3 regions of the Streptomyces sp. NPDC048415 genome follow, and region 2 is predicted to be linked to each of the others. Evidence: riboswitches for the same ligand, from Rfam matches in the RefSeq annotation. Region 2 holds a riboswitch; each other region holds the start of a gene.
The links. A riboswitch is a leader RNA that binds a small molecule or an ion and turns the genes downstream of it on or off. The one in region 2 is predicted to bind cyclic di-AMP.
Positions count from the first base shown of each region.

Region 1: another riboswitch for cyclic di-AMP. It lies ahead of AB0D27_RS09230 (C40 family peptidase); the one in region 2 lies ahead of AB0D27_RS38180 (M23 family metallopeptidase).
Region 3: another riboswitch for cyclic di-AMP. It lies ahead of AB0D27_RS04340 (LysM peptidoglycan-binding domain-containing M23 family metallopeptidase); the one in region 2 lies ahead of AB0D27_RS38180 (M23 family metallopeptidase).

Region 1 is NZ_JBEZKJ010000008.1:151,152-160,979, reverse strand. Features, by position in the region: gene AB0D27_RS09240 (ATP-dependent Clp protease proteolytic subunit) at 47-682, shown strand; gene AB0D27_RS09235 (hypothetical protein) at 690-998, shown strand; cyclic di-AMP (ydaO/yuaA leader) riboswitch at 1,368-1,533, shown strand; gene AB0D27_RS09230 (C40 family peptidase) at 1,537-2,010, shown strand; gene AB0D27_RS09225 (DUF6328 family protein) at 2,087-2,677, shown strand; gene AB0D27_RS09220 (LysE family translocator) at 2,631-3,248, opposite strand; gene AB0D27_RS09215 (LysR family transcriptional regulator) at 3,359-4,285, shown strand; gene AB0D27_RS09210 (ATP-binding protein) at 4,294-4,752, opposite strand; gene AB0D27_RS09205 (helix-turn-helix transcriptional regulator) at 4,966-5,823, shown strand; gene AB0D27_RS09200 (DUF397 domain-containing protein) at 5,833-6,057, shown strand; gene AB0D27_RS09195 (8-amino-7-oxononanoate synthase) at 6,061-7,185, opposite strand; gene bioB (biotin synthase BioB) at 7,346-8,524, shown strand; gene AB0D27_RS09185 (adenosylmethionine--8-amino-7-oxononanoate transaminase) at 8,517-9,797, shown strand; gene bioD (dethiobiotin synthase) at 9,799-9,828, shown strand, end outside.
Region 2 is NZ_JBEZKJ010000100.1:14,826-24,653, reverse strand. Features, by position in the region: gene AB0D27_RS38205 (MFS transporter) at 1-1,277, shown strand, start outside; gene lhgO (L-2-hydroxyglutarate oxidase) at 1,386-2,591, shown strand; gene trmB (tRNA (guanosine(46)-N7)-methyltransferase TrmB) at 2,771-3,607, shown strand; gene AB0D27_RS38190 (PrsW family intramembrane metalloprotease) at 3,671-5,014, shown strand; gene AB0D27_RS38185 (aldo/keto reductase) at 5,281-6,225, opposite strand; gene AB0D27_RS38180 (M23 family metallopeptidase) at 6,279-7,310, opposite strand; cyclic di-AMP (ydaO/yuaA leader) riboswitch at 7,322-7,479, opposite strand; gene AB0D27_RS38175 (PP2C family protein-serine/threonine phosphatase) at 7,693-8,928, opposite strand; tRNA gene AB0D27_RS38170 (tRNA-Met) at 9,122-9,195, opposite strand; gene AB0D27_RS38165 (dihydrofolate reductase family protein) at 9,382-9,828, opposite strand, start outside.
Region 3 is NZ_JBEZKJ010000003.1:261,356-271,183, reverse strand. Features, by position in the region: gene AB0D27_RS04360 (SIMPL domain-containing protein) at 39-785, opposite strand; gene AB0D27_RS04355 (SGNH/GDSL hydrolase family protein) at 1,165-1,950, opposite strand; partial or broken gene AB0D27_RS04350 (DUF6250 domain-containing protein) at 2,096-2,326, opposite strand; gene AB0D27_RS04345 (hypothetical protein) at 2,314-2,730, opposite strand; gene AB0D27_RS04340 (LysM peptidoglycan-binding domain-containing M23 family metallopeptidase) at 2,923-3,846, opposite strand; cyclic di-AMP (ydaO/yuaA leader) riboswitch at 3,851-4,007, opposite strand; gene AB0D27_RS04335 (alpha-galactosidase) at 4,310-6,379, opposite strand; gene AB0D27_RS04330 (tyrosine-protein phosphatase) at 6,569-7,366, shown strand; gene AB0D27_RS04325 (DUF6126 family protein) at 7,374-7,490, opposite strand; gene AB0D27_RS04320 (XRE family transcriptional regulator) at 7,535-8,173, opposite strand; gene AB0D27_RS04315 (aspartate aminotransferase family protein) at 8,257-9,657, opposite strand; gene dxs (1-deoxy-D-xylulose-5-phosphate synthase) at 9,654-9,828, opposite strand, start outside.

The DNA of each region.
Region 1 (9,828 bases), on a different contig from region 2:
TTTGACAGGAGGGTCCCCCAGGAGTCCCCCAGAGGAGGCGCGAGCCATGAACGACCCGTCCGCCCGCCATGTCCTGCCGGAGTTCACCGAACGCACCAGTGCGGGCCGGCGGACCCTGGATCCGTACTCGAAGCTGCTCGACGAGCGGATCGTGTTCCTCGGGACGCCGATCGACGACACCTCGGCGAACGATGTGATGGCACAGTTCATGTACCTCGAGTACCTGGCCCCGGATCAGGACGTCTCGCTCTACATCAACTCCCCCGGCGGCTCGTTCAGCGCGATGACCGCGGTCTACGACACGATGCGGTTCGTCACCTGCGACGTGGAGACCGTCTGCCTGGGGCAGGCCGCGTCGGCCGCGGCCGTGCTGCTGGCCGGGGGCACGCCCGGCAAACGGTTCGCGCTGCCCGGCGCCCGCGTACTCATCCACCAGCCCTCACTTCCCGAGCCGGTCCAGGGCCAGGCGAGCGATCTGGTCATCCAGTCCGAGGAGTTGCTGCGCACCCGAAGGATGCTCGAGGAGATGCTCGTACGGCACACGGGACAGAGCCCGGAGCGGGTCGCCGCGGACATCGAGCGGGACAAGATCCTGGACGCGCCGGCGGCGGTGGCGTACGGCCTCGTCGACCGGATCATCCCGAGCCGCAAGGCCTCGCGCACCGCGCCCGGCGCGAGGTGATCGGCCGATGCTCCCACCCGAACTGCCTCCGCTGCCCGCGCTGACACGCGCGGAGGCCGAGTTGATCGACCGTTATCTCGACGTGGTCGATCTGCTCGGCCGCATCAACCCGGCCCGCCCGGGAGACACCTACCGGGGCCTGAGGGCCGCTCAGGCACTGGTCGGCAAGGCCACCGCGCTGCGGGACGCCCTCACGCTGATGCATCAGCGCGGCGAGAGCGAGGTGCATGCCCCGACTCTGGCCCAGGCCCTGCGGGTCCTCGACGGCGAGCGGCGGGCGGCCCGGGTCACGGTGCCGCCGCACTCCGACAGTTGACGCACCCACACCCGGGCCGCCGCTCGCGCCGTGTCGGCGGAGCGTCCGGCCCGGGCTTCAAACGGACCAGATGGCGTACCCCCTGATGGAGTAGTCACGGGTCCTCTCAGGAGGGCGTAAGAGTTGCGCAACGCGCGTAGCGCAGAGGCGGAATGAAGCCTTCCGTCGCTGGTACGAGCGTGGTCGGCCACCCCAACACCCGGTCGAACAGAGGGGTGTCCACCCGAACGGGTGAGTGGTGAGTAACCCCACAAACCACCGATTCCATTCGGATTTTCTGACAGTTATGCGTGAAGATCCCTTCCGACGACAAGCCCCCGCCACAACGGCGGGGCGGTCCGGGCGGACGCCGAGTCCTGCCGCCGCCCGGATGACCGGTCGACAGATGTGCATCGGCAGGAGTGGAGGACCCAGCACTACGGGCCGCCGGAGAGCTTCCGGGCGGTCCTTGGGGTGAAGCCGCAGCACGCGGCCGGGCAACTTCGCCAGCCCGAATCCGACAGGTCATCCTTCACAGGCGGCTGACGAAGGGTTGCGCATGACTGCGCTCAATCGTGTCCCGTCGCTGTGGACCCGGGCCGGTACGGCCTCGGCGCTCACCATCGCCGCTGTGGGCGGCAGCCTCGTGGTCCCTGGCGTCGCACCCGACGCCCAGGCGGCCACGCTCGCGACGAAGGCACTTCAGGTCGCGGCTTCCAAGAAAGGCTCCCCCTACAAGTGGGGCGCCACAGGACCACGCCGCTTCGACTGCTCCGGGTTCACGCTCTACTCGTTCAAGAAGGCGGGCAAGAAGCTGCCTCGTACGGCCGCGGCGCAGTACAACAAGACGCACCATGTCTCCGCTTCGCACCGCAAGGCCGGAGACCTCGTCTTCTTCCACTCGGGCCGGAACGTGTATCACGTCGGCATCTACGCCGGGAAGGGAAAGATATGGCACTCCCCGAAGACGGGGGAGGTCGTGAAGCTCGAGAGGATCTGGACGAGGAGCGTCTGGTACGGCCGGGTGAGCTGACCCGCTCTGAGGGCGGCGGCGCGGGCCGCCGCCCCCAGGGGCGTGAAACACGGGTCAGAGTGGTTACTCGTTCCCCATGGTCGACCAACGCCCCCGCACCACTCACGACGAGACGCCTCCCCGCAGCGAGACGCCTGGCCACAACCAGCCGCCCGGCCAGAACGAGAAGCCCGCTCGCAACGAGACGCCCCTCGAACGGGCGGACCGCAATTTCGCCGAGCTTCTCCAGGAACTGCGCGTCACCCAGACCGGGGTCCAGATCCTGTTCGCCTTCCTGCTGACCCTGGCCTTCACCCAGCGCTTCCCGTCCCTCGACACGGCGCAGCGCGCCACGTACGTCACCACGCTGCTGCTCGCCGTACTGGCCGCCGCCCTCTTCACGAGCCCCGCCGCCCTGCACCGGTCGCTGTTCCAGCAGAACGCCAAGCCCACCATCGTGCGGGTCTCCTCCCGCCTCGCCCACCTGGGTCTGTACGTGCTGATGCTGGCGTTCACCGGATCGGTGCTCCTCGTCGTGGACGTGACGCTGGGGCGCGGAGCCGGGATCGCCGCGGGCGCGGGCACGCTGGCCGTCTGTCTGTCCCTGTGGGGCGTGCTGCCCCGGCTGGTGCAGCGTGGCGTCAGAGCCTCACGGTCTCCAGGACGAGCACCACACCGAGAAGGGTGAGCGCGCCGCCGGTGACCGCCTCCACGGCCCGGGCGGCCCGAGGCCTGCGCAGCCACCGTCCGAGCCGGTCCACCAGCAGCGCGACCGCCGGGAACCACACCAGGGCGAGGACGACCACGATCAGCGCCAGCAGCAGGGTGCGGGGCATCGCGGGACTGCCCGCGGGCACGAACTGCGGCAGCAGGCTGAGGAAGGTGATCGGCGCCTTCGGGTTGAGCGCGTTGGTGACGAAGCCCTGCCGCAGCGGCCGCCCGCCGGACGTCGTCTCCTCTGGCTCCGCCTCCCGCAGCCGTCCCAGCGAGCGCAGGGTGCGCACCCCCAGGTACAGCACGTAGGCGCCGCCGAGGAGCTGGAGCGCCCGGAACAGCGCGGGCACGGCGGTGAGGACCGCGGCGACCCCGGCGACGGCCAGCGCCGTGTGCACCAGCAGTCCGCCCGCGACCCCGAGCGCACACGCGACTCCGGCCCGGCGCGAGACGAGAGCGTTGCGTACGACGACGGTGAAGTCGGCGCCCGGCATGGCGACCATGCCGGCGGCGACCACGGTGAAGGCGGCGAGCTGTATGTCCATGAGCACCAGACTGCCCGCGCCGGGCCTATAGGACATATATCGACTATCCTGGGTCTGCCTTAAGCAATCGTTTATACCAGGCGTCCTGCCACCGGCCCAGGAGAGACCAGATGTACGACCCGACACGGCTCGCGGCGCTGGTGGCGGTCGCCGAGGCGGGGTCGATCACCCGGGCCGCGGAGCGCCTCGGCTTTACCCCGCCCGCGCTCTCCCAGCAGTTGGCGAAGCTGGAGCGGGAGGCGGGAGCGACCCTGCTGGTGCGGTCCCATCGGGGGGCGCGGCTGACGGGCGCGGGCGAGCTGCTGGTGACGCGGGCTCGCCGGGTCCTCGCCGAGATGGAGCGCGCCCGGCACGAACTGGCGCTCCTGGCGGGATTGTCGGGCGGCACTCTGCGGCTCGGCACCTTCCAGACGGCGGGCATCCATCTGCTGCCGCCCGTGCTCAGTGCGTTTCGCCGCGCTCACCCGGACGTGCAGCTCACGGTCGCGGGCTATGAGCCTCCGGAGGGCGTTTCGGCGGTCGCGGCGGGCGAAGTGGACCTGGCGCTGACGCACACCTATCAGCCCGCGCCGCCCGTGCCCCTCCCGTCGTCCGTACGTCTGGAGCCGGTGCTGGTCGAGGAGTTGGTGCTGGTGACCGCTCCGGGGCATGTTCTCGCGGGTGGCTCCGCGCGGCTGCCGCTGACCGGGCTCGCCGGTCAGCCGCTGATCAGCATGGCTCCCGACCATCCGGCCCGGCAGGGCGTGGAGGCCGCGCTCGCCCGGGCCGGAGCCGCCCCTTCGGTACTGGTCGAGACTCCGGGGTACGCCCTCGTCTGCGCGCTGGTCAGCGCGGGGCTCGGCGTCGCGGTCGTACCGGAGATGGTGGCCAGGACGGCGGCGACCCCGGTGGGCATCCGACTGCTGGAACCGGGAGATCTGCGTCGTACGATCTCCGTCGTCCACCGGACCGACGAGGCGGCCCCGGCGGCCGATGCCTTTCGGGCCCTGCTGCGCGGCGCCTTCGGAAGAGCCGGGCAGCAACGGCACGACAACTGACGCTCTTTTTAAGGCCCTTGGGGCCCGCCGGCCGCCACCGGCTCGACCGGTACCGTCCAGGGAAGCTGGATGGAGACCGTCTTGCCGCCCTCCCGGGTGGGCCGGACGGTGAGTCTGCCGCCGCACTCGGAGGTCAGCCAGCGGATGATCACCATGCCGCGGCCGTTGTCCTGCTGGACGGCGGCGGGCAGCCGTTTGGGGAAGCGCGGGTGGCTGTCGGTGACTCCGATGCGCAGGTGTTCGTCTCGGTCGAGCCGGACGTCCACCGTGAAGGTGGGCGACTGCCCGAACGTGTGCTGGACGGCGTTGGTGGCTAGTTCGGACACGATCAGGCGTACGGTGTCAGCGGCTTCGCAGTCGCACGGCAGGCCCCATTCGGCCAGCACGTCTGCGACGAATTTCCGGGCCGCGGAGACCGAAGCGGGATCGCTCGGCAGAGTGACGGATGCTTCCTGGTGATCTGCCATGGCGACGTCGTCCCTTTCCCACCGGGACCGGAGTCCGACAAGGAGCGGATGGTTCGAGTACGGTCCCGGACTGGTGCTTCGCGCCAGACTGCCATTACCGGGCCGGGCACGGGAGCGATCCACCAAGATATGCATATATCTGTCGCTCGAAGCGGTGAACTCTGCGACGACAGAGCGTATTTGGGCGGCTCGGAAGGAGTAAGGAGTACGGCCATGCAGCACGGTCCCGCGGTACGCCGCCGCAAGCTCGGTGCCGAACTGCGCGCGCTGCGCGCCGATGCGGGTCTCACGAGTGGTGAGGCGGCCCGCCTGCTGGGCTGGCACCAGTCGAAGGTGAGCCGGATCGAGACGGGCACCAGCGGAGTGAAGCCGGCGGACGTGGAACGTCTGCTGGACGCCTACGCCGTCGAGGATCCCGAATTACGAGATCTTCTGGTCGTGTTGGCGGGTTCCGAGGGCAACGGGCGGCACCACTGGTGGCACGCCTATCGGGGGGTGCTGCCCTCGACGTACCGCGATTTCATCAGTCTTGAGTCGCAGGCCAGCGGGATGCGCACGCTGGAGACCTCCGTGGTGCCGGGGCTGTTGCAGACACCCGAGTACGCCCGTGCGGTGACGCGGGCCGCCGTGGGCGGACTTGAGGACGGCAAGCTCGACGCGCTCGTCGAGGTACGCCTGGCCCGCCAGGACGTGCTGCGTTCGCATCCGCCGCTGGAACTGAGCGCGGTCCTGGACGAGGCGGTGCTGCACCGGGGGGTCGGCGGTCGGGACGTCATGGCGCGGCAGCTGCTGCGGCTGCGGGAGGCGGCCACCTTGCCCCAAGTGCGGCTTCAGGTACTCCCGTTCGCCGCCGGTGCACACATCGGCATCACCGGGCCTTTCGTTATCTTCTCATTTCCGAACACAACTGATCTGGATGTGGTTGTTCTCGACCACTTGACGAGTAGCCTCTACCTCGAACGGAAAGAAGACCTTCAGGCCTACAGCGAGGCCTTCAACGCCCTTCAGATCCACGCCCTTTCGCCCGAGGACTCGTTGGATTACATCGCCGGGATAGGTGACGGCGCGTAAGGAGGCACCATGACCGCAATGCCTCGGTACGTACCTTCCAGTACTTCACTGCACGACGTGCGATGGCTGCGCAGCAGCCGAAGTACGGGAATGAACAACTGCGTCGAGACGGCGCGACCGGGCCCAGGACCCTGGGCCGGACTCGTCGCCGTACGCGATTCCAAGAACACGGCGGGCCCCGCCCTGCTCTTCGCTCCCGCCGCGTGGGAGGGATTCATCACCGGACTCAGCTGAGCGTCACCGGGTCGCGCTGATCACCCGTACGGCGTCGCCGATCTGTTCGTCGGTGAGGTCCGCGCGGGCGGTCAGCCGCAGCCGTGAGATGCCGTCGGGCACGGACGGGGGACGGAAGCAGCCGACGGCGAGTCCCGCCTCGCGGCAGTCGGCCGCCCACCGCACGGCCCGTTCGGCGGACGGCGCGCGCACGGAGACGACCGCGGCGTCCGGACGTACCGCTTGCAGGCCTTCGGCCGTCAGGCGCGTGTGCAGCGCCGTCGCCACCGCGCGGGCCCGTGCGGCGCGCTCCGGCTCGCGGCGCAGCAGTCTGAGCGCCGCGAGAGCCGCGCCCGCCGCCGCGGGCGCGAGACCGGTGTCGAAGATGAACGTGCGTGCCGCGTTGACCAGGTGGTCGATGACCGGGGCCGGGCCGAGGACGGCCCCGCCCTGGCTGCCGAAGGACTTGGAGAGCGTGACGGTCACCACGACGTCCGCCGCGCCCGCGAGGCCCGCCGCGTGCGGAGCGCCCCTGCCACCGTCGCCGAGGACGCCGAGCCCGTGCGCGTCGTCGACGATCAGTCCGGCCCCGTACTCCCGGCAGGCGACGGCGAGTTCGGCGAGCGGCGCCGCGTCCCCGTCCACCGAGAAGACCGTGTCGGAGACGGCGACGGCGGGCCCCTCGTGAGTGCCCAGCGCCTTGCGCACGGCGTCCGGGTCGGTGTGCGCGACGACCTGTGTGCTGCCCCGGGCCAGTCGGCAACCGTCGATCAATGAGGCATGGTTGCCCGCGTCCGAGACGACGAGTGAGCCGTGCGGCGCGAGCGCGGTGACGGCGGCGAGATTGGCCGCGTATCCGGACGAGAAGACGAGCGCGGACTCGGCACCGCAGAAGTCGGCCAGCTCGCGTTCCAGCTCGGCGTGCAGTTCCGTGGTGCCCGTGACGAGCCGGGAGCCGGTCGCGCCGCCGCCCCACCGGCGCGCGGCCCGGGCCGCCGCCTCGGTGATCTCCGGATGGCGGGCCAGACCGAGGTAGTCGTTGCTCGCGAGATCGAGGAGCGGCGAGTCGGCGGGGCGCGGCCTGAGGGTGCGGACGAGTCCGGCCCGGCGGCGCGCTTCGGCCTGCTCGTCCATCCAGCCGAACGCCATGTGTCCTCCGGGCCGTGGTGACGGATGTTTTGTAGGCAGTGCACAGACCCTAGCGGCCGGGCCAGCCGCCCAGGATGTGGCAATACCCACACGTCGAACCGTCTCTGTTGTGCAATCTCTCCTTGGCCGGAAGCGGTCGCATAGGCAAGGATCGGACCTCATGGACCTGCTGAACACGCTGGTGGACAAGGGGCTTCGGCGCGAGCTGCCGACCCGCGAGGAAGCTCTGGCCGTGCTGGCCACCTCCGACGACGACGTGCTCGACGTGGTGGCCGCGGCCGGCAAGGTACGCCGGCACTGGTTCGGCCGACGGGTGAAACTCAACTACCTCGTCAACCTCAAGTCGGGCCTGTGCCCCGAGGACTGCTCGTACTGCTCGCAGCGGCTCGGCTCCAAGGCCGACATCCTGAAGTACACCTGGCTCAAGCCCGACGAGGCCTCGCAGGCCGCCGCGGCGGGCCTGGCCGGAGGCGCCAAGCGGGTCTGTCTGGTGGCCAGCGGGCGCGGTCCGACGGACCGTGACGTGGACCGGGTCTCCGACACCATCAAGGCGATCAAGGACAACAACGAGAACGTCGAGGTGTGCGCCTGCCTGGGCCTGCTCTCCGACGGCCAGGCCGAGCGGCTGCGCGAGGCGGGCGCGGACGCGTACAACCACAACCTGAACACCTCCGAGGGGACGTACGGGGACATCACGACCACCCACACGTACGCCGACCGGGTGGACACGGTGCAGAAGGCGCACGCGGCGGGTCTGTCCGCCTGCTCGGGCCTGATCGCCGGCATGGGCGAGTCGGACGAGGACCTCGTCGACGTCGTCTACGCGCTGCGCGCGCTCGACCCGGACTCCGTTCCGGTGAACTTCCTGATCCCCTTCGAGGGCACCCCGCTCGCCAAGGAGTGGAACCTCACCCCACAGCGCTGTCTGCGGATCCTCGCGATGGTCCGCTTCGTCTGCCCGGACGCCGAGGTCCGCATCGCGGGCGGCCGCGAGGTGCATCTGCGCACCCTGCAGCCGCTGGCCCTGAACCTGGCCAACTCGATCTTCCTCGGCGACTACCTCACCAGTGAGGGCCAGGCCGGCAAGGCCGACCTCGACATGATCGCGGACGCCGGGTTCGAGGTGGAGGGCGCGGGAGAGGTGACGCTGCCCGAGCACCGGGTTCCGGCGGGCGGCGGTTGCGGCTCGCAGGCGGACGCCGGATGCGGGTCGCACGCGGACGCCGGGTGCGGGCCCTGTGGCTCGCCCGCCGAGGAGACCGTCGTCCAGGAAGCGCGTACGGATCTCGTCGCCGTACGCCGTCGAGGTGCCGGAACGGATGTCGCGCCCAATGCCTGACCTGTCCGTGCGGGAGCTGCTCGACCTCGACCGGCGGCACGTCTGGCATCCCTACGGGCCGATGCCCGGCCGCCAGGAGCCACTGGTCGTGGAATCGGCGAGCGGCGTGCGCCTACGGTTGGCCGACGGCTCGGCCGAGCTGATCGACGGCATGTCGTCCTGGTGGTCGGCCATCCACGGCTACAACCACCCGGTCCTCAACGACGCGGCGCGCGGCCAGCTCGAGCGCATGAGCCATGTCATGTTCGGCGGTCTCACGCACGAGCCCGCCGTGCGACTGGCGAAGCGCCTTGTCGACATCTCGCCCGAGGGCCTGGAGCACGTCTTCCTCGCCGACTCCGGCTCGGTCTCCGTCGAGGTCGCCGTCAAGATGTGCCTCCAGCACTGGCGCTCGCTCGGCCGCCCCGGCAAACAGCGCATGCTGACCTGGCGCGGCGGCTATCACGGGGACACCTGGCAGCCCATGTCCGTGTGCGATCCCAAGGGCGGGATGCACGAGCTGTGGCAGGGCGTCCTCCAGCGCCAGGTGTTCGCCGACGCGCCGCCGGTCGCGTACGAGGAGTCGTACGCCGATCATCTGCGCGAGCTGATCGAGCGGCACGCCGATGAGCTGGCCGCGGTCATCGTGGAGCCGGTGGTGCAGGGCGCGGGCGGGATGCGGTTCCACTCCCCCGCGTATCTGCGTGTGCTGCGCGAGGCCTGCGACGCGCATGACGTGCTGCTGGTCTTCGACGAGATCGCGACCGGCTTCGGCCGTACGGGCAAGCTGTTCGCGGCGGACCACGCGGGCGTCACTCCGGACGTGATGTGCGTCGGCAAGGCGCTGACCGGCGGATACCTGACGATGGCGGCGACGCTCTGCACCTCGCGGGTGGCCGACGGCATTTCACGCGGCGAGGTCCCGGTGCTCGCGCACGGGCCCACGTTCATGGGCAATCCGCTGGCCGCCGCGGTGGCCTGCGCCTCGATCGACCTGTTGCTCGGCCAGGACTGGCAGAGCGAGGTCAAGCGCATCGAGGCGGGGTTGCGGGAGGGGCTGGCGGAGGCGTCCTCGATGCCGGGAGTCCGGGACGTACGTGTCCTGGGAGCGATCGGAGTCGTCCAGCTCGACCGCGAGGTGGACATGAAGGCGGCGACGGCGGCCGCCGTGCGCGAGGGCGTGTGGCTGCGGCCGTTCCGCGACCTCATCTACACGATGCCGCCGTATGTCACGGGCGACGCGGACCTGGCACGGATCGCGCGCGCGGTGTGCGCGGCGGCACGGGAGGGATGACATGCCGGTACTGGTGATCACGGGGACAGGC
Region 2 (9,828 bases):
GCTGGGTGTCGAAGGGAATGGTGCCCCAAGGTGCCGCCCCGCACCTCATCGCGGCCGCCATCGGCCACAAGCTCGGCCGCCCCGTACCTCTCCACGAGATCGGTCTGGCGGACGCGGACCCCGCGCCGGAAGTGGGCCTCGCCTTCCCCCGTGACGTCGGGCAGGCGGTGCGGTCGGCCACCGAGCTGTACCGACTCGACCTCGCCGGGCGCCGGGCGGGCGGTGGCGGCATCTGGCAGTCTCTGGCCGGCTCCTTCGCAGTGAGCGCATACGCAACTCCCGCTTCGCGGTGGCTGATAGCCCCGGCCGATAGCTCGGTGGCGCGCGAGGTGAGCTCCGGTGAGGGCTCCGGAGCACCGCTGAAAGTCGGCCACAGCGATGTGCACAAGCTCCGCGAGGCAGCCGAGGACGCCAGGCGCTGGGACTCCAAGTACGGAGGCGGCGACTGGCGTTCGTCCATGGTTCCGGAGTGCTTGAGGGTGGAGGCGGCACCGCTGCTGCTCGGCTCGTACTCCGACGAGGTCGGAAGGGCCCTGTTCGGAGCATCGGCCGAACTCACCCGTCTCGCCGGGTGGATGGCCTTCGACACGGGCCAGCAGGAGGCCGCCCAGCGGTACTACATCCAGGCACTGCGTCTGGCCCGGGCGGCCGCCGACGTCCCCCTGGGGGGCTACGTACTGGCCTCCATGTCCCTCCAGGCCACCTACCGCGGCTTCGGCGACGAGGGCGTCGATCTCGCCCAGGCCGCCCTGGAGCGCAACCGGGGCCTCGCCACGGCCCGCACCATGAGCTTCTTCCGCCTCGTCGAGGCACGCGCACACGCACGCGCGGGTGACGCCCACGCGGCAGGCGGCGCCCTGAAAGCGGCCGAGGGCTGGCTGGAGCGGGCCCGCGACGGCGACAACGACCCGACCTGGCTCGGCTTCTACTCCTACGACCGTTTCGCCGCCGACGCGGCCGAGTGCTACCGCGACCTGAAGGCACCGCGCCAGGTGCGCCGCTTCACCGAGCAGGCCCTGTCGAAGCCGACGGAGGAGTTCGTACGCTCCCACGGTCTGCGTCTGGTGGTGTCGGCGGTCGCCGAGCTGGAGTCCGGCAACCTGGACGCGGCATGCGAGCAGGGCGTACGGGCGGTGGAGGTCGCGGGGCGCATCTCCTCCGCGCGCACCACCGAGTACGTGAAGGACCTCCTGCACCGGCTGGAGCCGTACGGCGACGAACCGCGCGTGGCGGAGCTGCGCGAGCGCGCACGGCCGCTGCTTATGGCTCCGGCGTAGGCGCACGGTCCCCAGACCCGCGACCCCAGGGGCGCGGAGCCGGGGCTTCCGGGTTTGAGGGCATTGTCAGTGGCGCAGTGCACTATCGAAGTCGGGAGGTGGTGCAGGGTGCGGAGCGCGTACGACTGCGATGTGCTGGTGATCGGCGGCGGCATCGTCGGCCTGTCGACGGCGTATGCGATCACGCGTGCGGCGCCGGGCACGCGAGTGACGGTGCTGGAGAAGGAACAGGGGCCCGCCCGGCACCAGACGGGACGCAACAGCGGGGTGATCCACAGCGGGATCTACTACCGCCCGGGCTCCCTGAAGGCGCGGTATGCGGTGCGGGGCTCCGCCGAGATGATCAAGTTCTGCGCGGAGTACGGCATCGCCCACGCCGTCACCGGCAAGCTGATCGTCGCCACGGACAAGGCGGAGCTGCCCAGGCTGCACGGGCTGGTGCAGCGAGGCCGGGAGAACGGCATTCCGGTGCGGGAGCTGGGAGCCGCCCAGATGGCGGAGTTCGAGCCCGAGGTGCGCGGCCTCGCCGCCATCCACGTCGGCACCACCGGGATCTGCGACTTCGTCGCGGTGGCCCGGCAGCTCGCGGAATCCTCCGGGGCCGAGATCCGGTACGGGGCGGCGGTCGTCGGCGTCGACCGGCGCGCCGGCCTCGGCGCCGCAGTCCGCACGTCCGATGGCGCGGTCGTCCGCGCGCGTGTGCTCGTCAACTGTGCGGGGCTGCACTGCGACGAGATCGCCCGGCTCGCGGGGGACGATCCCGGGATGCGGATCGTGCCCTTCCGGGGCGAGTACTACTCACTGGCGCGGCCCGAGCTGGTGCACGGGCTGGTCTATCCGGTGCCGGACCCCGCCTTCCCGTTCCTCGGGGTGCATCTCACGCGGGGCATCGACGGAGACGTCCACGTCGGGCCGAACGCGGTTCCCGCGCTCGCCCGGGAGGGGTACGGGTGGGGGGTCGTGCGGCCAAGGGAGCTGGGCGGGACGCTGGCGTGGCCGGGGACATGGCGGATAGCGGGGCGGCACTGGCGGTACGGGGGTGGGGAGCTGCGGCGGTCGGTGTCCAAGGCGGCGTTCACCGCGGCTGTGCGGCGGCTGCTGCCCGCGGTGACGCCGGACGACCTGGTGCGGGCCCCCGCGGGGGTGCGGGCTCAGGCCGTCCTGCGGGACGGGACGCTGGTGGACGACTTTCTGATCCGGGAGGGGCCGCGGACGGTACATGTGCTGAACGCGCCGTCGCCCGCCGCGACGGCTTCGCTGCCCATTGGCAGGGAGGTTGCCCGGCGGGCGCTGGCCGCGCTGGCGGGGGTCTGACCGGTGCCCGGCGCGGGTGCCGGCACAGGGGGTTTTCGCCCCCTGTGCCCCTACCCGTCCCCTACCTGAGGGCTCGCCGCCCCAGAACCTGAGTGCTCGCCCCAGACCCCCGTGTCGCGCTTCGCGCTCGTCCTCAAATGCCGGACGGGCTGAGTCGTGCCCGTAAAATCGTCAGCACTGTGTCTGAGCCCATTGACTCCCCCGATGTCCCCCAGCCCACCCGCGCCGGTGGCGGCCCGCTGCGTCACACCCGTGCCAAGGGTGAGCCCCGGTTCCCCGACGGGCCGAAGGCCGATCCCGCCGGGTCGCATTTCGAGCGGCGGATTCGGAGTTTTCAGCCGCGGCGGAGTCGGGTGACGGCCGGGCAGGCGGACGCGTTGCAGCGGCTGTGGCCCAAGTGGGGGCTGGACATCGACGGGCAGCGGGTGATCGACCTGGCGGAGCTGTTCGGGGCCGACCTGCCCGTCGTGCTCGAGATCGGGTTCGGAATGGGCGAGGCCACCGCGCAGATGGCGGCCGAGGACCCGGGCACCGGCATCCTCGCCGTGGACGTGCACACGCCCGGCCAGGGCAACCTGCTGAATCTCGCGGACCGCAACGGCCTGTCCAACATCCGGGTCGGCAACGGCGACGCGATCATCCTGCTCAGGGAGATGCTCCCGCCGGAGTCCCTGAGCGGACTGCGCGTGTACTTCCCCGACCCCTGGCCCAAGAAGCGGCACCACAAGCGGCGGCTGATCCAGCCGGAGTTCCTGAACCTCGTCGCTACCCGCCTCAAGCCGGGCGGCCTTGTGCACTGCGCGACCGACTGGGAGCCGTACGCCGAACAGATGCTCGAAGTACTCAGCGCCCACCCGGACTTCGAGAACACCCAGCCCGACGGCGGTTACGCGCCACGTCCCGGCTTCCGGCCGCTGACCCGTTTCGAGGGCCAGGGACTGGACAAGGGTCATGTGGTGAACGACCTCCTCTTCCGGCGCGTACAGCACCGAGACCAGCACGCTCCCGGCGACTGAAACCCCTGCGGGCCGCACCGGGCACCGTCGCGGGCCCCGCCCCCCCTCGTTAGGGTCAATGCCGTGGCCACCTGTCCCCCGTACCCGACGCACCCCAGCGGTCCCGCGGGCCGTGCGCTGCGGCATGCGCACTGGTGGCAGCGCAGATCGGTCCGGTACGGCGCGCTGAGCACGCTGCTCGCGATATCGGGGCTGGTGATCCTGGCCCTCGTCCGCGAACAGACCGGCACCGAGGGCTTTCTGGTCGGTCTCGGGCTCGCGGTGTTCCCCGTGCCCCTGCTGGTTGCCGCGTTCCGCTGGCTGGACCGCGTCGAGCCCGGCCCCTGGCGCAACCTGATCTTCTCCTTCGCCTGGGGCGCCTGCGCCGCCGCGCTCATAGCGATCGTCGCCAACAGCTTCGCCACCAAGTGGATAGCGACCGCGACCGCGGATCCCTCCAGCGCCGACACCCTCGGCGCGACCGTCATAGCGCCCATAGTCGAGGAATCCGCGAAGGCCGCGGCCGTGCTGCTGGTCTTCCTCTTCCGCAGACGGGACTTCACCGGGATCGTCGACGGCGTCGTCATAGCCGGGGTCACCGCCACCGGCTTCGCGTTCACCGAGAACATCCTCTATCTCGGCACCGCCTTCGGCACCGACCAGCTCAGCGGCGAACGCGGACTCGCGTCCGTCACCGCCGCGACCTTCTTCGTCCGCGTGGTGATGTCGCCCTTCGCGCACCCGCTGTTCACGGTGCTCACCGGCATCGGCTTCGGCATCGCGGCGCTGTCCGCCGAACGCCAGCAGCTGCGCCGTGTCCTGCTTCCCCTCGCCGGGCTGCTGCTCGCCATGGGCATGCACTCCGTATGGAACGGCTCCTCCAACTTCGGGGAGTACGGCTTCTTCGCGGTGTACGCCGCGTTCATGGTGCCAGCGTTCGGGCTGCTGACCTGGCTGGTCGTCTGGACCCGGCAGCGCGAGCTGCGCACGGTGCGCTCGGAACTGCCCGCGTACGCCGTCGCCGGGTGGCTGACCCCGGCCGAGCCGTACGTGCTCGGCTCGATGCGGGCGCGACGGCTCGCCCGCGAGTACGCCCACCACCACTTCGGGAAGGCCGCGGCGCGCTCGGTCGCGGAGTACGAGGCGTACGCGACCTCGCTCGCGTTCCTTCGGCACCGGGGGCGGCGTGGCCGCGCGGGCGCCGACTTCGTCGTACGGGAGCGGGAGTTGCTCGACGCGCTGTGGCGGCGCCGGGATGTCGCCCGGCCGGCGCTCGCCTACGCGGCGCGCGTCACGGCGCCGGTTCCGGTGGTTCCGGTCCCGCCACCGTGGCCGGCGCACGGATACGGGTACGGATACGCCCCGTCGTACGGTCAGCAGTACAGGCCGGCGGCGCCGTCTCCCGCGTACAACCCCTATCGGTCATAGACCTGCGGAGAGTTGGGCACCGCCGGACCGGATCGCGCCGTCACGGCAGATCCCCGCCGCGGCGAAAAGGACGTCCCCCCGGCGCGGCAGGAGGCGCCGTCACACCCACGGCAGAAGACGCCGTCAGGCCCACACCAGAAGTGCCGTCAGGCCCGCGACGGGAGATGCCGTCACGCCCACGCCAGAAGATGCCGCGAGGCCCTCGGCAGAAGACGCCGTCACGCCCCCACCAGAAGACGCCCTCAGGCCCACGCCAGAAGATCCCGTCAGGCCGACGCCTCCGTCAGCCTGGCCAGCTCGCCGCCCGTCAGGACCAGTTCCGCCACCCCGATCAGCGCGGGCAGCTGCTCGACCGTGCGGGCGGAAGCGATCGGCGCCGCCACGGTCGGCTGGGCCGCCAGCCACGCCAGGGCGACGGTGGCGACGGGAACGTCGTGGGCCTGGGCGACCTCGTCGAGGGCGGCGAGGACCCGCAGCCCGCGCTCGGAGTCCAGGTGCTTGGCGGCGCCCTCCGCACGCGCGCTGTCGACCGTCGTACCCGGCCGGTACTTCCCGGTGAGGAAGCCGGACGCGAGGGAGAAGTACGGGACGGCCGCGAGACCGGCGCGGGAGGCGACGTCCCGCAGGGCGCCCTCGTAGGTGTCGCGCGAGACCAGGTTGTAGTGCGGCTGGAGGGCGACATAGCGCGCGAGGCCCTCGCGGTCGGAGAACTCCAGGGACTCCTGGAGCCGCTCGGGCGTGATGTTGGAGGCGGCGATGTGGCGCACCTTGCCGGCCTTCACCAGGTCGTCGAGCGCGCCGATGATCTCATCGACCGGCACTTCCGGCTTGTCGAAGTGCGTGAAGTAGAGGTCGATGTAGTCGGTGTCGAGGCGGCGCAGGGACGCGTCGGCGGCGGCCTTGATGTTGGCGCCGGACAGCCCCGGGTACTCGGGGTGCTGGCTGACCTTGGTGGCGACCACGATGTCCGAGCGGTTGCCGCGCGCCTTCAGCCACTTGCCGATGATGGTCTCGGACTCGCCGCCCTTGTTGCCCTCGACCCATGCCGAGTAGGAGTCGGCCGTGTCGAGGAAGTTGCCGCCGGCCGCCGCGTACGCGTCGAGCACGGCGAAGGACTGGGCCTCGTCCGAGGTCCAGCCGAAGACGTTGCCGCCGAGGGAGAGCGGGAAGACCTCGAGGTCGGAGGAACCGAGCTTACGAAGAGAAGTCATGCTCAGTTTCAACGCCCGCACCGGATGGCCGTATTCCGCTCCCCTCCGGGCGATCAGGGATTGAGGCCCTTGCCCCGCAGCCACGCCATCGGGTCGATCGCGCCGCCGCCGTCGGGGTGCACCTCCAGGTGCAGGTGCGGCCCGGTGACATTGCCCGTCGCGCCCACGCGTCCGATGACGTCACCCGTGGCGACCTTCTGCCCCACGCTGACGCTGATCGACGACTGGTGGCAGAACCACAGCTCCGTACCGTCGTCGAGGGTGAGGATCGTGCGATAGCCGTACGCGCCGGCCCAGCCCGCCTCCGTGACGGTGCCGCTGTGGATCGCCTTGATCAGCGTGCCGGTGGGCGCGGCGAAGTCGAGGCCGGTGTGATAGCCGGAGGACCACATGGAGCCGGCGTCGCCGAAGCGCCCGGTCAGCGTGTACGAGGAGGTGGGCAGCGAGTAGCTCTTGGCGAGCTCGGCGAGACGCGCGGCCTCGGCCTTCGCCTTGGCCTCCTGCTCCGCCTTCTTCTTGGTAGCCGCGGCCTTGGCCTCGGCGTCGTCCTGCTGCTTGGCGGCGAGCGCGACGGCCTGCTTGGCGGCGGCGGCCTCGGCGGCCTCCTGGGCCGCGTTGTCGACCTGGTCCTGCTGCGACTCGGCCTGCTGCATGATGCGGGCGCGCAGGGCCTCGCCCGCGTCCGTGCTGCCCTGGGCGGCGTCGGTGCTGGTCAGGCCGGCGCTGGTGAGCGGGGTGGCGGAGCCCTTGGGGGCGCTGGAGCCGCCGTCCGAGATCAGGGCCTTGGCCGATTCGGTGACCGACGACAGGTCGGGCAGCGAGATCGACACCGGCGGTTTGCCGGGCGCCGCGGTGGCCATACCGCCCGCGCCGACGGCGGCTATGACGCCGACGCCGAGAACCGTGGAGCTGCGGGCGAGTCCTCCGCCGCGCTGCTTGCTGACGCGGTGCCGGCCGCGCACGGGACGGACGGAATCCTCGGTGGGGTTCCACTCCTCCCAGGGGCCCTCGTCGTTGCCGTAGCCGAAGGGCTGTGTATCACTCGGCGCGAACGAGGTGTTCTGGGCAGGCCGGTTGGACGCCACGTGGGCGCGCTCCTTTCCTTCCTTCTCGCCTACCGGGTTAGCTGACGGGTTCGGAGCAGGAAGGTCTCCTACGCGCGTATACCTGCCGTGCTTCCACGGCGGAATACGCTCGATTCACCCCAAGTTGGTGGTTCCCCGGTTCCCTCGCGGGATTCGGCGCGTGCGCACGGAGCCGTCTCTTGTGACGGCTGGGACGACCGCGCTGCGTTATCGAACGTTAATAGACCCGGACCCCGGATTCCAAGCTGTTCGGACTGATCGTTCATGCTTTTGGCCAGGACTTTGGGGTCATGACCGGGGTAAACCGGGCGAGTTGACCACACTCCATAAACACGCGTTCAGTTGACGGTGTGTCAGTTGTTATCGGAGAGGCGTCACACGATCACCCCTCGTGACAACGATCAAGGACGCCGTCCACCAACTGGGGGCGTCGTACGGCGAGCAGCGCCATGTCGTCCGCCAGAGCGCCGCCCGCGTGCCGGCGGACCTCGTCGGCAAGTGCGGTCAGCAACGCGCCGGGCCCGGCGAAGAGCCGGCCGGCGAGGCACGCCACAGGATCGTAGAAGTCCCCGCGCCCGTCGCGGGCCTCGGACAGCCCGTCCGTGTGCACAAGCAGCGTCGCCCCGCGGGGGAAGCCGGCCCGCACCGCCCGGTCGGGCCAGGCGCCCAGCTCACCCATCCCCAGCGGCAGCGCGGGGTCCTCGGCGGCGAGTGCGACGAGGGTGCCGTCGGTATGCAGGAGCAAGGGCGGGGGATGGCCGCGGTTGACGATCCGTACGGCGTCCTCGCCGTGCGGGATCTCCGCGAGTACGGCCGTGGTGAACCCCTCGAAGGCGTCGAGGCCGTCGCGCCGGGTGCCCTCGCGCGCCAGCGCCCGTTCCAGCCGCCCCGCGACCGCCTCCAGCGTCGCCTCCTGCTCGGCCGCCTCCCGGAACGCCCCGATCACCACCGCCACGGCGGCCACCGCACCCATGCCCTTCCCGCGTACATCGCCCACCACCAGCCGTACACCGTGCGGGGAGTCCTGCACCGCGTAGAGGTCGCCGCCGATGTAGGCGTCCGTCTGCGCCGCCTCGTACCGCGCGGCGACCTCCAGGCCGCCGATCCGCTCCGCGGGCTCCGGCAGCACGGCGCGCTGCGCGGACTCGGCGATCTCCCGGACCGAGGCGAGCCGTTCGTCGCTGCGGCGGACGAGGATGTTGATGAGGACGGCCAGGCCGACGGCTGTCGCCACGGTGACCACTTCGGTGACCGAGTCGACGTTCAGGGCGATACCGAGCTTGAGGTGGACGGTGACGAGCGCGGCGATGGTCAGGGTGCCGGTGAGGACGGTGCCGCGCAGTGAGTAGAGGGGCGCGGCGACGAGTGGGGCGGCCGTGAGGAGGGGAGCGGCGGTGAAGTCCGACGGGGTGAGGTAGTCGTAGAGGATCCCGGTGACGATGAGCAGCGCCGGGAGTGCCCGCACAAAGGCACGGGCGTACGAGATCCTGCGCCGGCCGGTGTCCTTCGGACCGCCGTGCCGCGGGGCGCTGTGCGGCGTGGCGTCGCCGAGGCCGGGGTCGGGCACGGGGTCGCCGGGCAGGCGTCCGCCGGCCCGCTCGTACGCATCCTGGGGCATTGGCCCGCCTCCTCGCTGCCCCACTCGTCCAGGTTTCCCGGATCGAGGGAGGGAGGCGAGCGGTGTGGGCCGAGCGGAGTACGTGGTCTGCGGCGAGAAGAACGCGGTGGGGGAAACGCGGCGAGGGAAACGCGGCCAGGGAAAACACCAAGGGCCGGAACTCGTGATCCGAGTTCCGGCCCTTGGCCTTCAGTAGCGGGGACAGGATTTGAACCTGCGACCTCTGGGTTATGAGCCCAGCGAGCTACCGAGCTGCTCCACCCCGCGTCGTTGAAACCAGTGTACGCCATCCGCGGGACCCAAAAGCACACGCGGAAACCCAGCCCCTCCGGCGTTTGAGGAGCGGGGTCTGGGACGGAGCCCCAGGTGCGGGACGTAAGGGCGGAGCGGGCGAGAACCCTTCACCCGCGCGGGGCCCAGGCCGGGGGCCCGCGCAGGGCCCAGGCCCGGGGCCTACGCCAAGAGGTGGCGGTTGGGGGTCACGGCCAGATCCTCGTACTCCGGGAGTACGACGACGTCGGCGCCTTCGGCGACGAGCAGCCCGTTCCCGTCGGCCCCTGCGACGAACGTGTCGGGCTCGCGCCAGGCGGTGACCACTCGCCGCACCCCCGCGTCGAGGATCAGACGGGCACACGGCGCCGGCCGGGAGGCACGGCGAGCGCAAGGTTCCAGGCTGCTGTACACGGTGGCGGAGCCCAGCCGCGGATCGGCGGGATCGATCTTGGCGAGCGCCGCCTCCTCGGCGTGCACGACGGGATCGTCCCCCTCGCGGGAGTACCCGCGCGCCAGCTCCGTCCCGTCGGCCGCCACCACCACCGCCCCCACACTGAACGCGGTCCGCGACGGCGGACACAGACCCGCCAGCTCGCACGCGAGCGCCAGCCACCGCCGGTCCGTCGC
Region 3 (9,828 bases), on a different contig from region 2:
ACCACCGCTCGCGTGTGAAGAGCCGGCACCTTTTCCGTTCAGTCCAGCTCGTACACCGCCGTGACCGTGATCGTGTCCCGGGTCTCGCCCGGCGCGACCGGCACGTTCGTCCCGGCCTGGTCGAAGGCCGCCGTCGCGATCGGTACCGGGCGAGACTCGCCGCTGCCGTCCTCGGTGAGGGAGACCAGTCGGCCGAGGCGGTGGCCACCGAGGCGGGCGTACTGGAGGGCCTTCGCGTACGCGTCCTCGTAGGCGGCCTCGCGGGCGCGGGCGTGCAGCGGAGCCGGATCGGCGATGTCGAAGGCGACGGAGTGGATGCGGCCCGCGTCGCCTGTGGCGTCCGTGAGGGCCTGCAGGACCGCACCGGTCGCGGCGATGTCGCGGACCTTGAGGGCGAACGACTGCGCGGCCTGGTAACCCGTCAGCTGGGAGACGCCGCCGTGGTCCTCGTAGACCGGGGACAGCGAGACGCTCTCGGTGCGGATGTCCCGCTCCTGGACGCCATGGGCCCGCACGGCGTCGAGCAGGGCGTTCGACGCGGCGCTCTGCGCGGCGAGGGCCTGCTTCGAGGTCTTCGCGGTGACCTCCACACCGGCGCCGACGATCGCGAGATCCGGCGCCGCGGTGGCGGTGCCCTGGCCGGTGACGGTGACCGTCGAGGGGCTGGGTGCGGCAATGCCGCCGGGACGGGCGGCCAGCGCGAGGGCGGGTGTCGTCGCGGCCTGGGGAAGGGTCAAGGCGAGGAGGGTCACGGCGAGCGCGGTGACGGTGCGAAGGGCGGGCATGCGGAGTCTCCTTCGGGCCCCGCCCCTCGGGACGTCGGGGCGGCGGTTCGCGGTCATCCCAGCACCGCCGACCGCGTCCCGCCCCGCGCCACTCCCGCGCTGTCACCTCACCGGTCGAGCCCGGCACCGGCACCCGCGCCGGCACCCGCAGCGGCGCTCTCCCTCACACACGCACCTGGGCCTGCGCGCCCGCAGCGGCCTGGCGCACAGCTAGGCCCCGCGCCCACAGCGGCCTTGGCACATACCTAGGGCCCCGCGCCCACAGCGGCTCGCACACGCACCCGCTCCCCCGAATCGCCCCCGCACTGCCGCAACGCCCCGCACCCCGCACCCACCATCAGCGGTCGGCGCCGACCTGCCAGGCGGGAGAGGCCGGACGTCAGGCCACCGACTCGATTCGCATCTTGATGTCGTCCGGCGACAGGGTTCCCTTGGCCGCCACGTGGTCGCCCGACGACTCCCCGCGCAACCGCCGCCCGATCCAGGGGACCAGGTACTCACGGGCCCAGTGGATGTCGTCGCGCCGTACTTCCAGGGTGCCGCGCGGCGGCAGCGGCGGCCAGGGCTGGTCAGGGTCGGCGGGGACTTCGAGGCCGAGGACCTGGCCGGCGCGGAGCGCCACCCGGGTGTGGCCCTCGGGAGAGAGGTGCAGGCGGTCACCGTCCCAGGCGCGGCGGTCCTGGATCGTCTTGAGCGACCAGAGGTCGAGGACCGGACAGCCGTACCGGTCCGCGATGGCCCGCACATGCCCGTTGTACGTGGCGATCTTGCCGCGCAGGTGTTTCAGCACGGGCACACCACGGGTGTCGAAGCCGGTGGTCACCATCACGGTGCCCACGGCGGAGGTAAGTTCGGCGATCGCGCGCTCGAAGCGTTCCGCGACCTCGTCGGGGTCGGTGCCGGGCCGGATGATGTCGTTGCCGCCCGCGGAGAAGGAGACCAGATCCGGGGCGAGTTCCTTGGCGCGCGGGAGCTGGTCCTCGACGATCTGGTCGAGCAGTTTGCCGCGTACAGCGAGATTGGTGTAGTTGAAGTCGCCCTCGGGCCGCCGGTCCGCGAGAAGCACCGCGAACCGGTCGGCCCATCCGACAAGGGCCCCGTCAGGCCCGGGGTCGCCGACGCCCTCGGTGAAGCTGTCCCCCACCGCCACGTACGACCCGATCACTGATCTGTTGTCACTCTTCGAATCGTCTGCCACATCGGGTCATGATTCACCTTTCGATGTGAGCTACGCGACCGTAAGGAAGGGTTGACGGTTGGTGAGATAAGCCACTCGTCAAGTATTGACCAATCTTGGAATACGCCTCGGATCAGGGGCGTTGATGCAGCCGCCACACACGGAAGTCACTGATCCGGAAATGGCTCCAGGTGGTGCGGAACGCGAAGTGCCCGCTGGTGTAGGGCTCCACGTCGGTGTAGTGGAAGACCAGCCACCCGTTGTTCCACCATTGCACGAGGGAGCCGTCCGAGACGATCCGGACCTGGTTGGGCTCGTTCGCGACGAGCAGCGGCTCGGTGTAGTCGTAGATCAGCGGCCGAACGCGGCGTCGGTGTCGTACCAGGGGAAGTGGGACACGATGCCCAGATCGGACTGCTGGATGGCGAAGCCCTCCGGGCCCGGCCTGTCGGGGTCGAGGTCGGCGATGTCGAACCGGTCACCGTGAATAGCCCCGTCGACGACGTAGCGCAGGGTGCCGTCGCTGTTCACGACGTAGTTGCCATCGGCGATCTCGTCGCTGCCGCCCTGGTCCACGTCGACGGTACGGATCTGGTGGAAGCTGGTGGCGCCGCTGCCCGAGGGGGCAACGTACTTCCAGCGCCGGGTCAGATCCGTCCCGTTGAAGTCCCACGTCTGGAAGAGGACGCGGAAGACTCCGCGCCCGGCTCCGACGCGGGTGACCAACTTCATGACGAGGCTGGGGTGTTCGCCGTCGAGGTAGGCGATGCCGGAGGGGCCGTCGGCGACGAAGTCGTCGGGGACCGGCTGCCGGGTGCGCTCGGTGCCCGTCTCGCCGTCGATCGCCGAGATGAACTAGCGCTGATCATGAACCGCTCACGGAACACCGAAGGCCGGACCCCGGGGATCGTGGGGTCCGGCCTTTGGAGGCGGTCCTGCCGTCAGGAGCAGGGAGCGGCGTCAGACGACGGCGACGCCGTGCGAGCGCAGGTACCCGACCGGGTCCACGTCCGAGCCGTAGTTCGGCGTGGTGCGGATCTCGAAGTGCAGGTGCGGTCCGGTGACATTGCCGGTCGCGCCCGAGAGGCCGACCTGCTGGCCCGCGGTCACGGTCTGGCCCGCCGAGACGGAGAGCGCGGACATGTGGGCGTACTGCGAGTACTGGCCGTCGGCGTGCTGGATGACGACCTGGTTGCCGTACGCGCCGCCCCAGCCCGCGGAGACGACGGTGCCGGGGGCAATGGCCTTGATGGTGGTGCCGGTCGGGACCACGAAGTCCACACCGGTGTGGTAACCGCTGGACCACATGCTGCCCGCCACCTTGTAGCCGGTGCCGATCGTCGCACCCTCGACCGGCAGGGTGTAACCGGAACTGGTGGCGATGGAGGCGGGCTTGGCCGTGGCGGTCTTGGTGGTCTTCGCGGCCGAGGTCGTCGTCTTGGTGGACGACTGGGTGGCGCCGGCGGCCGCGGCCTTCTTGCCGATCGTCAGCTTCAGGCCGGGGTGGATCAGCGACGGGTCGCTGCCGATGGCCGAGCGGTTGTCGGAGTAGAGCTTCTTCCAGCCGCCGCTGACGTTCTGCTCGTCGGCGATCTTGGAGAGATAGTCGCCGGCCCTCACCGCGTAGGTCTTCGTCGCGGCCACCTTCTTCGCGGCGGTGGGAGCGGCGGTCGCGGTCTTCTCGACCTTCTGCGCGACGGCCTTCTGCGCGACGGCCTTCTGCGCGACGGCCTTCTGCGCGACAGCGGCGGTCGGAGTCGCGGCATGGGCGCCGGCGGCCCCCATCAGAGGCAGCGCGAGCGCGGCGCCACCGGTTCCGGCCACGGCGATCGAGCGGGTGAAACGCTGGGACTTGGGACGGCGGTGCTTACCCTTCGCGGGCATGACGAGTTCCTCTCCGGCGCCTGCGAGGTGAGCTGTCGGGTGCGGGCTGGAGATGCCCGGCCGTGCGCATGCGCGGCTGTACCCCTAGCCGTTCCGGAGACCGGAACAGGCATGGAACCTGTGGGTCCCCCGCTCCTGCCGTGTGCGGGTGAGTGTGCGGATTCCGGGCGGCGGCAGGATTGGGCGTCCGTCCGGATTGGGGCAGAACGTAAGCGAGATGAGAGCGCTTCGACAACCATGGGCGATTTCTATGCACGTGCCGTTCTTGATCCATGCCGGAATTCCGGTCACCCTCCGTGCATGGACGATCTTTTCCGTTCCTCAACCCGCCTTTGAATTCGGGCTGATTGTGAAATGGACGCCGCAACGCATCGTCACGAATATGACGCTCCTCACGCACCTCACCCCACGGTGCTTTATTCCAGGGTTAGTTGGAATGAAGACGCCAATTCGGACAGAACAGTCAGATGCGACGCAGTCGGATAACCGTCGCATCGAGGTCGCCGCGAAGCCTCGTCCGCACCCCGTGATGCAGCAGCACCGCCCCTCGGTACACTTCGCCCGTTTCGCGGCACTCATACGCTTGTGTCGGGTCGAGTCCGCGCAACCGGAGTGCGGCGACGGGCTCACCGTGGTGCTGGGCCTGGAGCCAGGCGAGCACGACGGTCTCGTCGCCGTGGACGTACTGCACCGCGCTCAGCCCGCCCTCCGGGGGCCGCAGCCGATAGAGGTCGCCGCGCTGCACGACGGGCCGGATGTCTTTGTAGAGCTCCACCCACTCCCGCGCCTCGTCGAGTTCCTGCTCGCTCCACTTGGTGAGGTCTCCGCCGACACCGAGCACCCCGGCCATGGCGCTCACGAAGCGGAAGCGCAGCGAGCTGGCGCGCCCGTTGAGCTGCGTATTCGGGCTGTCCGTGACCCACGCGGCCATGATCCGGGCCGGGTGGACCTGGCTGAAGCCGTACTGGATGGCGAGCCGGTCGAGCGGGTCGGTGTTGTCGGAGGTCCACACCTGGTCCGTGCGCGCCATGATGCCCAGGTCGATACGGCCACCGCCGCCCGAGCAGGACTCGAAGGCGACGCCCGGGTGGGCGGCCCGCAGCCGGTCGAGGAGTGCGTACAGGGCCTGTACGTGCTCGACCCACAGCTTCTGCGGGTAGCGCTCGGCCGGCCAACCCGCGTCGGTGAAGCAGCGGTTGAAATCCCATTTCACATAGTCGATCGGGGCGCTGGAGAGCAGGCCGTCGAGCTGCCCCCAGAGATACTCCTGGACGTCCGGGCGCGCGAGGTTCAGTACAAGCTGATTGCGGTATTCCGTCCTGGTTCGACCCGGCTGGAACTGCACCCAGTCGGGGTGCGTGCGATACAGCTCGCTGTCCGGATTGACCATTTCCGGCTCGACCCAGATCCCGAACCGCATACCGAGCCCGTGCACATGGTCGGCGAGCGGCTTGAGTCCCGCGGGGAAGCGGTCGGGGTTGGGCGTCCAGTCGCCGAGGCCGGCCCGGTCGCTGGTGCGCGCCCCGAACCAGCCGTCGTCGACCACGAACAACTCGACCCCCATCGCGGCGGCCCGCCGCGCGAGCGCCTGCTGCTGCTCCTCGGAGATGTCGAAGGTGGTGGCCTCCCAGGAGTTGAACAGCACCGGCCGGTCCTGGCCGGCGTCGGGGATGACATACGCCCGCTGGTACGCGTGCCAGGCCCGGCTCGCCCCGCCGAAGCCGCCGTCGCTCCACAGCCCGGCGAAGACGGGGGTCGTGAACGACTCCCCCGGCTCCAGTCGCAGCAGTCCCGAGTCGTCGTACCCGGCGCCGCCGGTGATCTGCACGCGCGCGTCCGGAAGCTGGGCCACGGAGATCCGCCAGGAACCCGACCAGCCGAGCGCGCATCCGTAGACCTCGCCGGTCTCCTCGGTCGCCTCTGTGTCGAGCGCGACCCACGGCAGGTGCTGGTGCCCGGTGTGCCCGCGCCGGCTGCCGATGACCTTCTCACCGTAGGTGAGGGGGGAGCGCGCCAGCCGGGACTCGGCCGCCCATCGGCCGTGCAGCTGGGACAGCCGCCATCCGTCGCGCTCGGGCAGCGTCCAGGTCGCGGAGTCGGCGCGCAGCAGCTCCAGGGCGGGGCCCTCGCCCGCCAGGGTGACCCAGCGCTCGATGACATCGCCACGTGTCCGGTAGTGCAGCGTGATGCCGAGCCCGGAGTCGGAGAAGCGCAGCCGCAGCTCGTCACCGTCCGTGCCGTACTCCTCGAAGCGCCACTCGGTGCCGCGCCGCTCGTCCGTCCGCACCGACAGGGCGGGGCGTACGAAGCGGGGGCCGCCCTCGACCGGGTACTCCTCGTGTCCGTCGAGCGGCGACTCGAACGGCCAGTACCGCGATGCGGGCAGGACGGCGAGCGCCTCGGCGTCGGGCAGCGTGATCCGCGGGCCCCAGTGCAGATGCAGCAGCTCGTCGCGTTCGGTGAGCCGCAGTGCGTAACTGCTCGTCGGCCCCGACAGAAGCCACGTACGACCGTCCGCGCCGACCTCGATCATCGGTCCCCCACAGATTCGAACAGCTGCGATCACAGACCAACATCATCAGGGGATCCGGGTTCGGGAGCAACGCCTGTGGACAACTCATTGCCTCAGGAACCCATGTCGTATCGTCAAGAACGCAAACCGTCGACACACGCCGCCGAGCAGAGCCCGAGCAGCGACGACGGCCGAATGGGAGGAGCCCCCGTGACGCAGCAGATCCCGTCGACCGAGCCCGAGCTGGCCGGAGTGCGCAACTTCCGGGACGTGGGCGGCCTGCCCACCGAGGACGGCCGGCAGGTGAGGTACGGGCAGCTGTTCCGCAGCGGCCATCTCGCGCACGCCACCGAGGAGGACGCCGCGTTCCTCGCCTCCCTGGGACTGCACACCATCTTCGACTTCCGCAATGCCTCGGACCAGAAGCTGGAGGGCCCGGACGTCGAGCTGCCCGGCGTGCGGAACGTGAACCTTCCGCTGACCGACCCGGCCGACGGCGCCGAGTTCTGGAAGATGGTCCGCGACGGCGACCTCGACCAGCTACGCGCGATCCTGTCGGACGGCAAGGGCGCGAACCGGATGATCGTGTCCTACCGCACGATCATCAAGGAGCGCACCGCCGAGCACTCCCGGGTGCTGCACGCGCTGGCCGAGGACAGCGTGCCCGCCCTGATGCACTGCGCGGCGGGCAAGGACCGCGCCGGCCTGTCCATAGCCGTGACGCTCCTCGCCCTCGGCGTCGAGCGCGACGCGATCATCGCCGACTACCTGGAGTCGAACGCCGCGCATCGCCGCTACAAGGTGCACCGCAGCAGCACCTCCGCCTCCGCGTACTCGCCGGAGGTCATGGAGCTGCTCAGCCCGCTGTTCGACGCGCGCGCCGCCTACCTGACGGCGGCCTTCGAGACGATCGAGGAGACCTGGGGCGGGGTCGACGCCTACCTGAAGCAGGGGCTGGGCATGACCCCCGAGCTGCGGGAGCGCCTGCGGGAGCGGCTGCTGGACTGACGTACGCCTACTGGTTGTGCGCGCCCAGCGTGAAGAGCAGGTAGATGAAGGCCGCGAAGAGATGGCCGACGGCCACGTAGATGATCAGTCGCACCCACAGGGCGCGCGGGAACTTCTCCTCCATGGACCGCCGCGGGCCCGTCGGTTCGGTCTTCTCGGTGGGTTCGGTCATGGCGTCTCTCCCGAGGTCGGGTGTCCCGTCGCCGGGCCGAGGCACAGCGCGGCGGTGGGGCTCTGCAGCAGGGTGTGTACGAAGAGGAGCTCGGCCCCGCCGCGATCGTCGGCGGCGATGCGGTGCGGGGTGAGCGAGTCGAAGTGCGCGCTGTCGCCCGGCGCGAGCACGTGCGCGGTGTCCCCGAGGCGCAGTCGCAGCCGGCCCTTGAGGACGTAGAGCCACTCCTCGCCGGGGTGCACGCGCACGATGTCGCCCTGCGAGCCGTACGGGACGTGCACGCGCAGGGCCTGCATGCCGCGGCCCGAAGCGCCGGCCTGCCAGTAGGTCCAGCCGCCCGCCCCGGTCGGCTCCATGTCGGCGGCGCGTACGATCGCGTCACGCTCGGCGACCGTCTCGCCGAGCAGCTCCGAGACCGTCGTACCGTAGATACGAGCCAGCGCGAGCAGCATCGGCAGCGAAGGCTGGCGCCGGCCGGTCTCCAGGCGCGAGAGGTGGGCGGGCGAGAGCCCGGCGGCGCGGGACGCGACCTCAAGGGTCAGGGAGGCGCGGCGGCGCAGCGCACGGAGCTGTGGCGCGACGGCGGGCAGCTCGGCGGACGGCTCTTCGACCGCCCCGGTCTCAGCAGGGCTCATGTCTTCCATTGAGCCCGAGCCTTACCTGTGGGGCAAATCTTTTGCCCCACAGGTAAAAACCAGAACCAGCAGGCGGGCGAAGATCAGCGGTTCGCCACCGCCTGCTTCACCAGTGTCTTGCCGAAGTCCCACATCAGCCCGCCGCCGCTGTGCGCGTCGTCCATCACGGCGGTGAAGGCCTCCACGAAGCGGTCCACGTCCCGCTCGCCGATGATCAGCGGCGGGATCAGCTTGATCACCTCCAGGTGATCGCCGGAGACCTGGGTGAGGATGCGGTGCCGTTGCAGTAGCGGCACGACCACCATCTGCGCGAACAGGCCCTTGCGCGCGGCCTGCAGCATGGTCCAGCGGCTGCGCAGCTTCAGCGACTTGGGCCGCCCGAACTCGATGCCGATCATCAGACCCCGGCCGCGTACGTCGCTGAGCAGCTCATATGTGTCCACCAGTGCGGTGAGCCGGGACTTCAGCCGTTCGCCCGTGGCCCGGGCGTTCGCCACGACCTGCTCGTTCTCCATGACGGAGAGCACGGCGAGCCCCGCCGCCATGGCCTGCGCGTTCGACCCGAAGCTCGCCGAGTGGACGAGGACCCGGTCCATCGACGAGTAGACCTTCTTGAAGATCCAGTCCTTGCCGAGGGTGGCCCCGACCGGCACGTAGCCGCCGGACAGCGCCTTGGCCACACACACCAGGTCCGGCTCGACGCCTTCCTCGTGCTGGTAGGCGTAGAAGTCCCCGGTCCTCCCGAGGCCCGTCTGCACCTCGTCCGCGATGAGCAGCGCCTTGTGCTGGTGCAGCAACTCCTGGGCGGCGCGCAGATATCCGGGCGGCGCCTCGTGCACGCCCTTGCCCTGGATGGGCTCGACGATGAGCGCGGCGACGTCGCCCTTCTTCAACTCCCGTGCCAGAGCGTCGAGATCACCGAGCGCGACGGCCGTGTCGGGCAGCAGCGGTGCGAAGCCGTCGCGGAACCCGTCCTCGCCGTTCACGGACAGCGAGCCGGTGGTCAGCCCGTGGAAGGCGTGCGCGCAGTACAGGATCCGCGGCTTCCCGGTGGCGTAGCGGGCGAACTTCAGCGCGGTCTCGACGGCCTCCGTGCCGCTGTTGCCGAAGAACACCCGGTCCAGGTGAGGGCTGTGGGCGAGCAGCTTCTCCGCGAGGAGCCCGGGCAGCGGCTGGCAGTCGAAGCGGGTGAGGTCGGCGAGCGAGGCGTCGAGGACGTCGTGCAGCGCCCTGCGGACGACGGGGTGGTGGCGGCCCAGGCCCATCACTCCGAACCCGGCGAGCATGTCCAGGTAGTCGTCGCCGTCCGCGTCCCAGAAGTGGGCACCCTCGGCACGCTCGTACACCTTGTCGAAGCCGATGGTGTGCAGCATGCGCGGGAGCTGGTGATTCAGGTACTTGGTGTGCAGCTCGTAGCGCTCGGCTCCGCGCTCGGCGAGGAGCGCGCCGAGGTCGAAATCGCCCTTCTCCGCAGGGTCGGTCATTGCTGTTTCTCCTTGGACAACTCATCCACGGACAGCTCGTCCTTCGCCTTGGACAGCTCATCCTTGACGGCCAGGCCGGCGCTGATCCGCCCGGCGATCTCGACGGGCGTCAGACCTATGTCGGCCAGCACCTCACCGCGCTTGGCGTGCGCGAGGAACTGCTCCGGTATG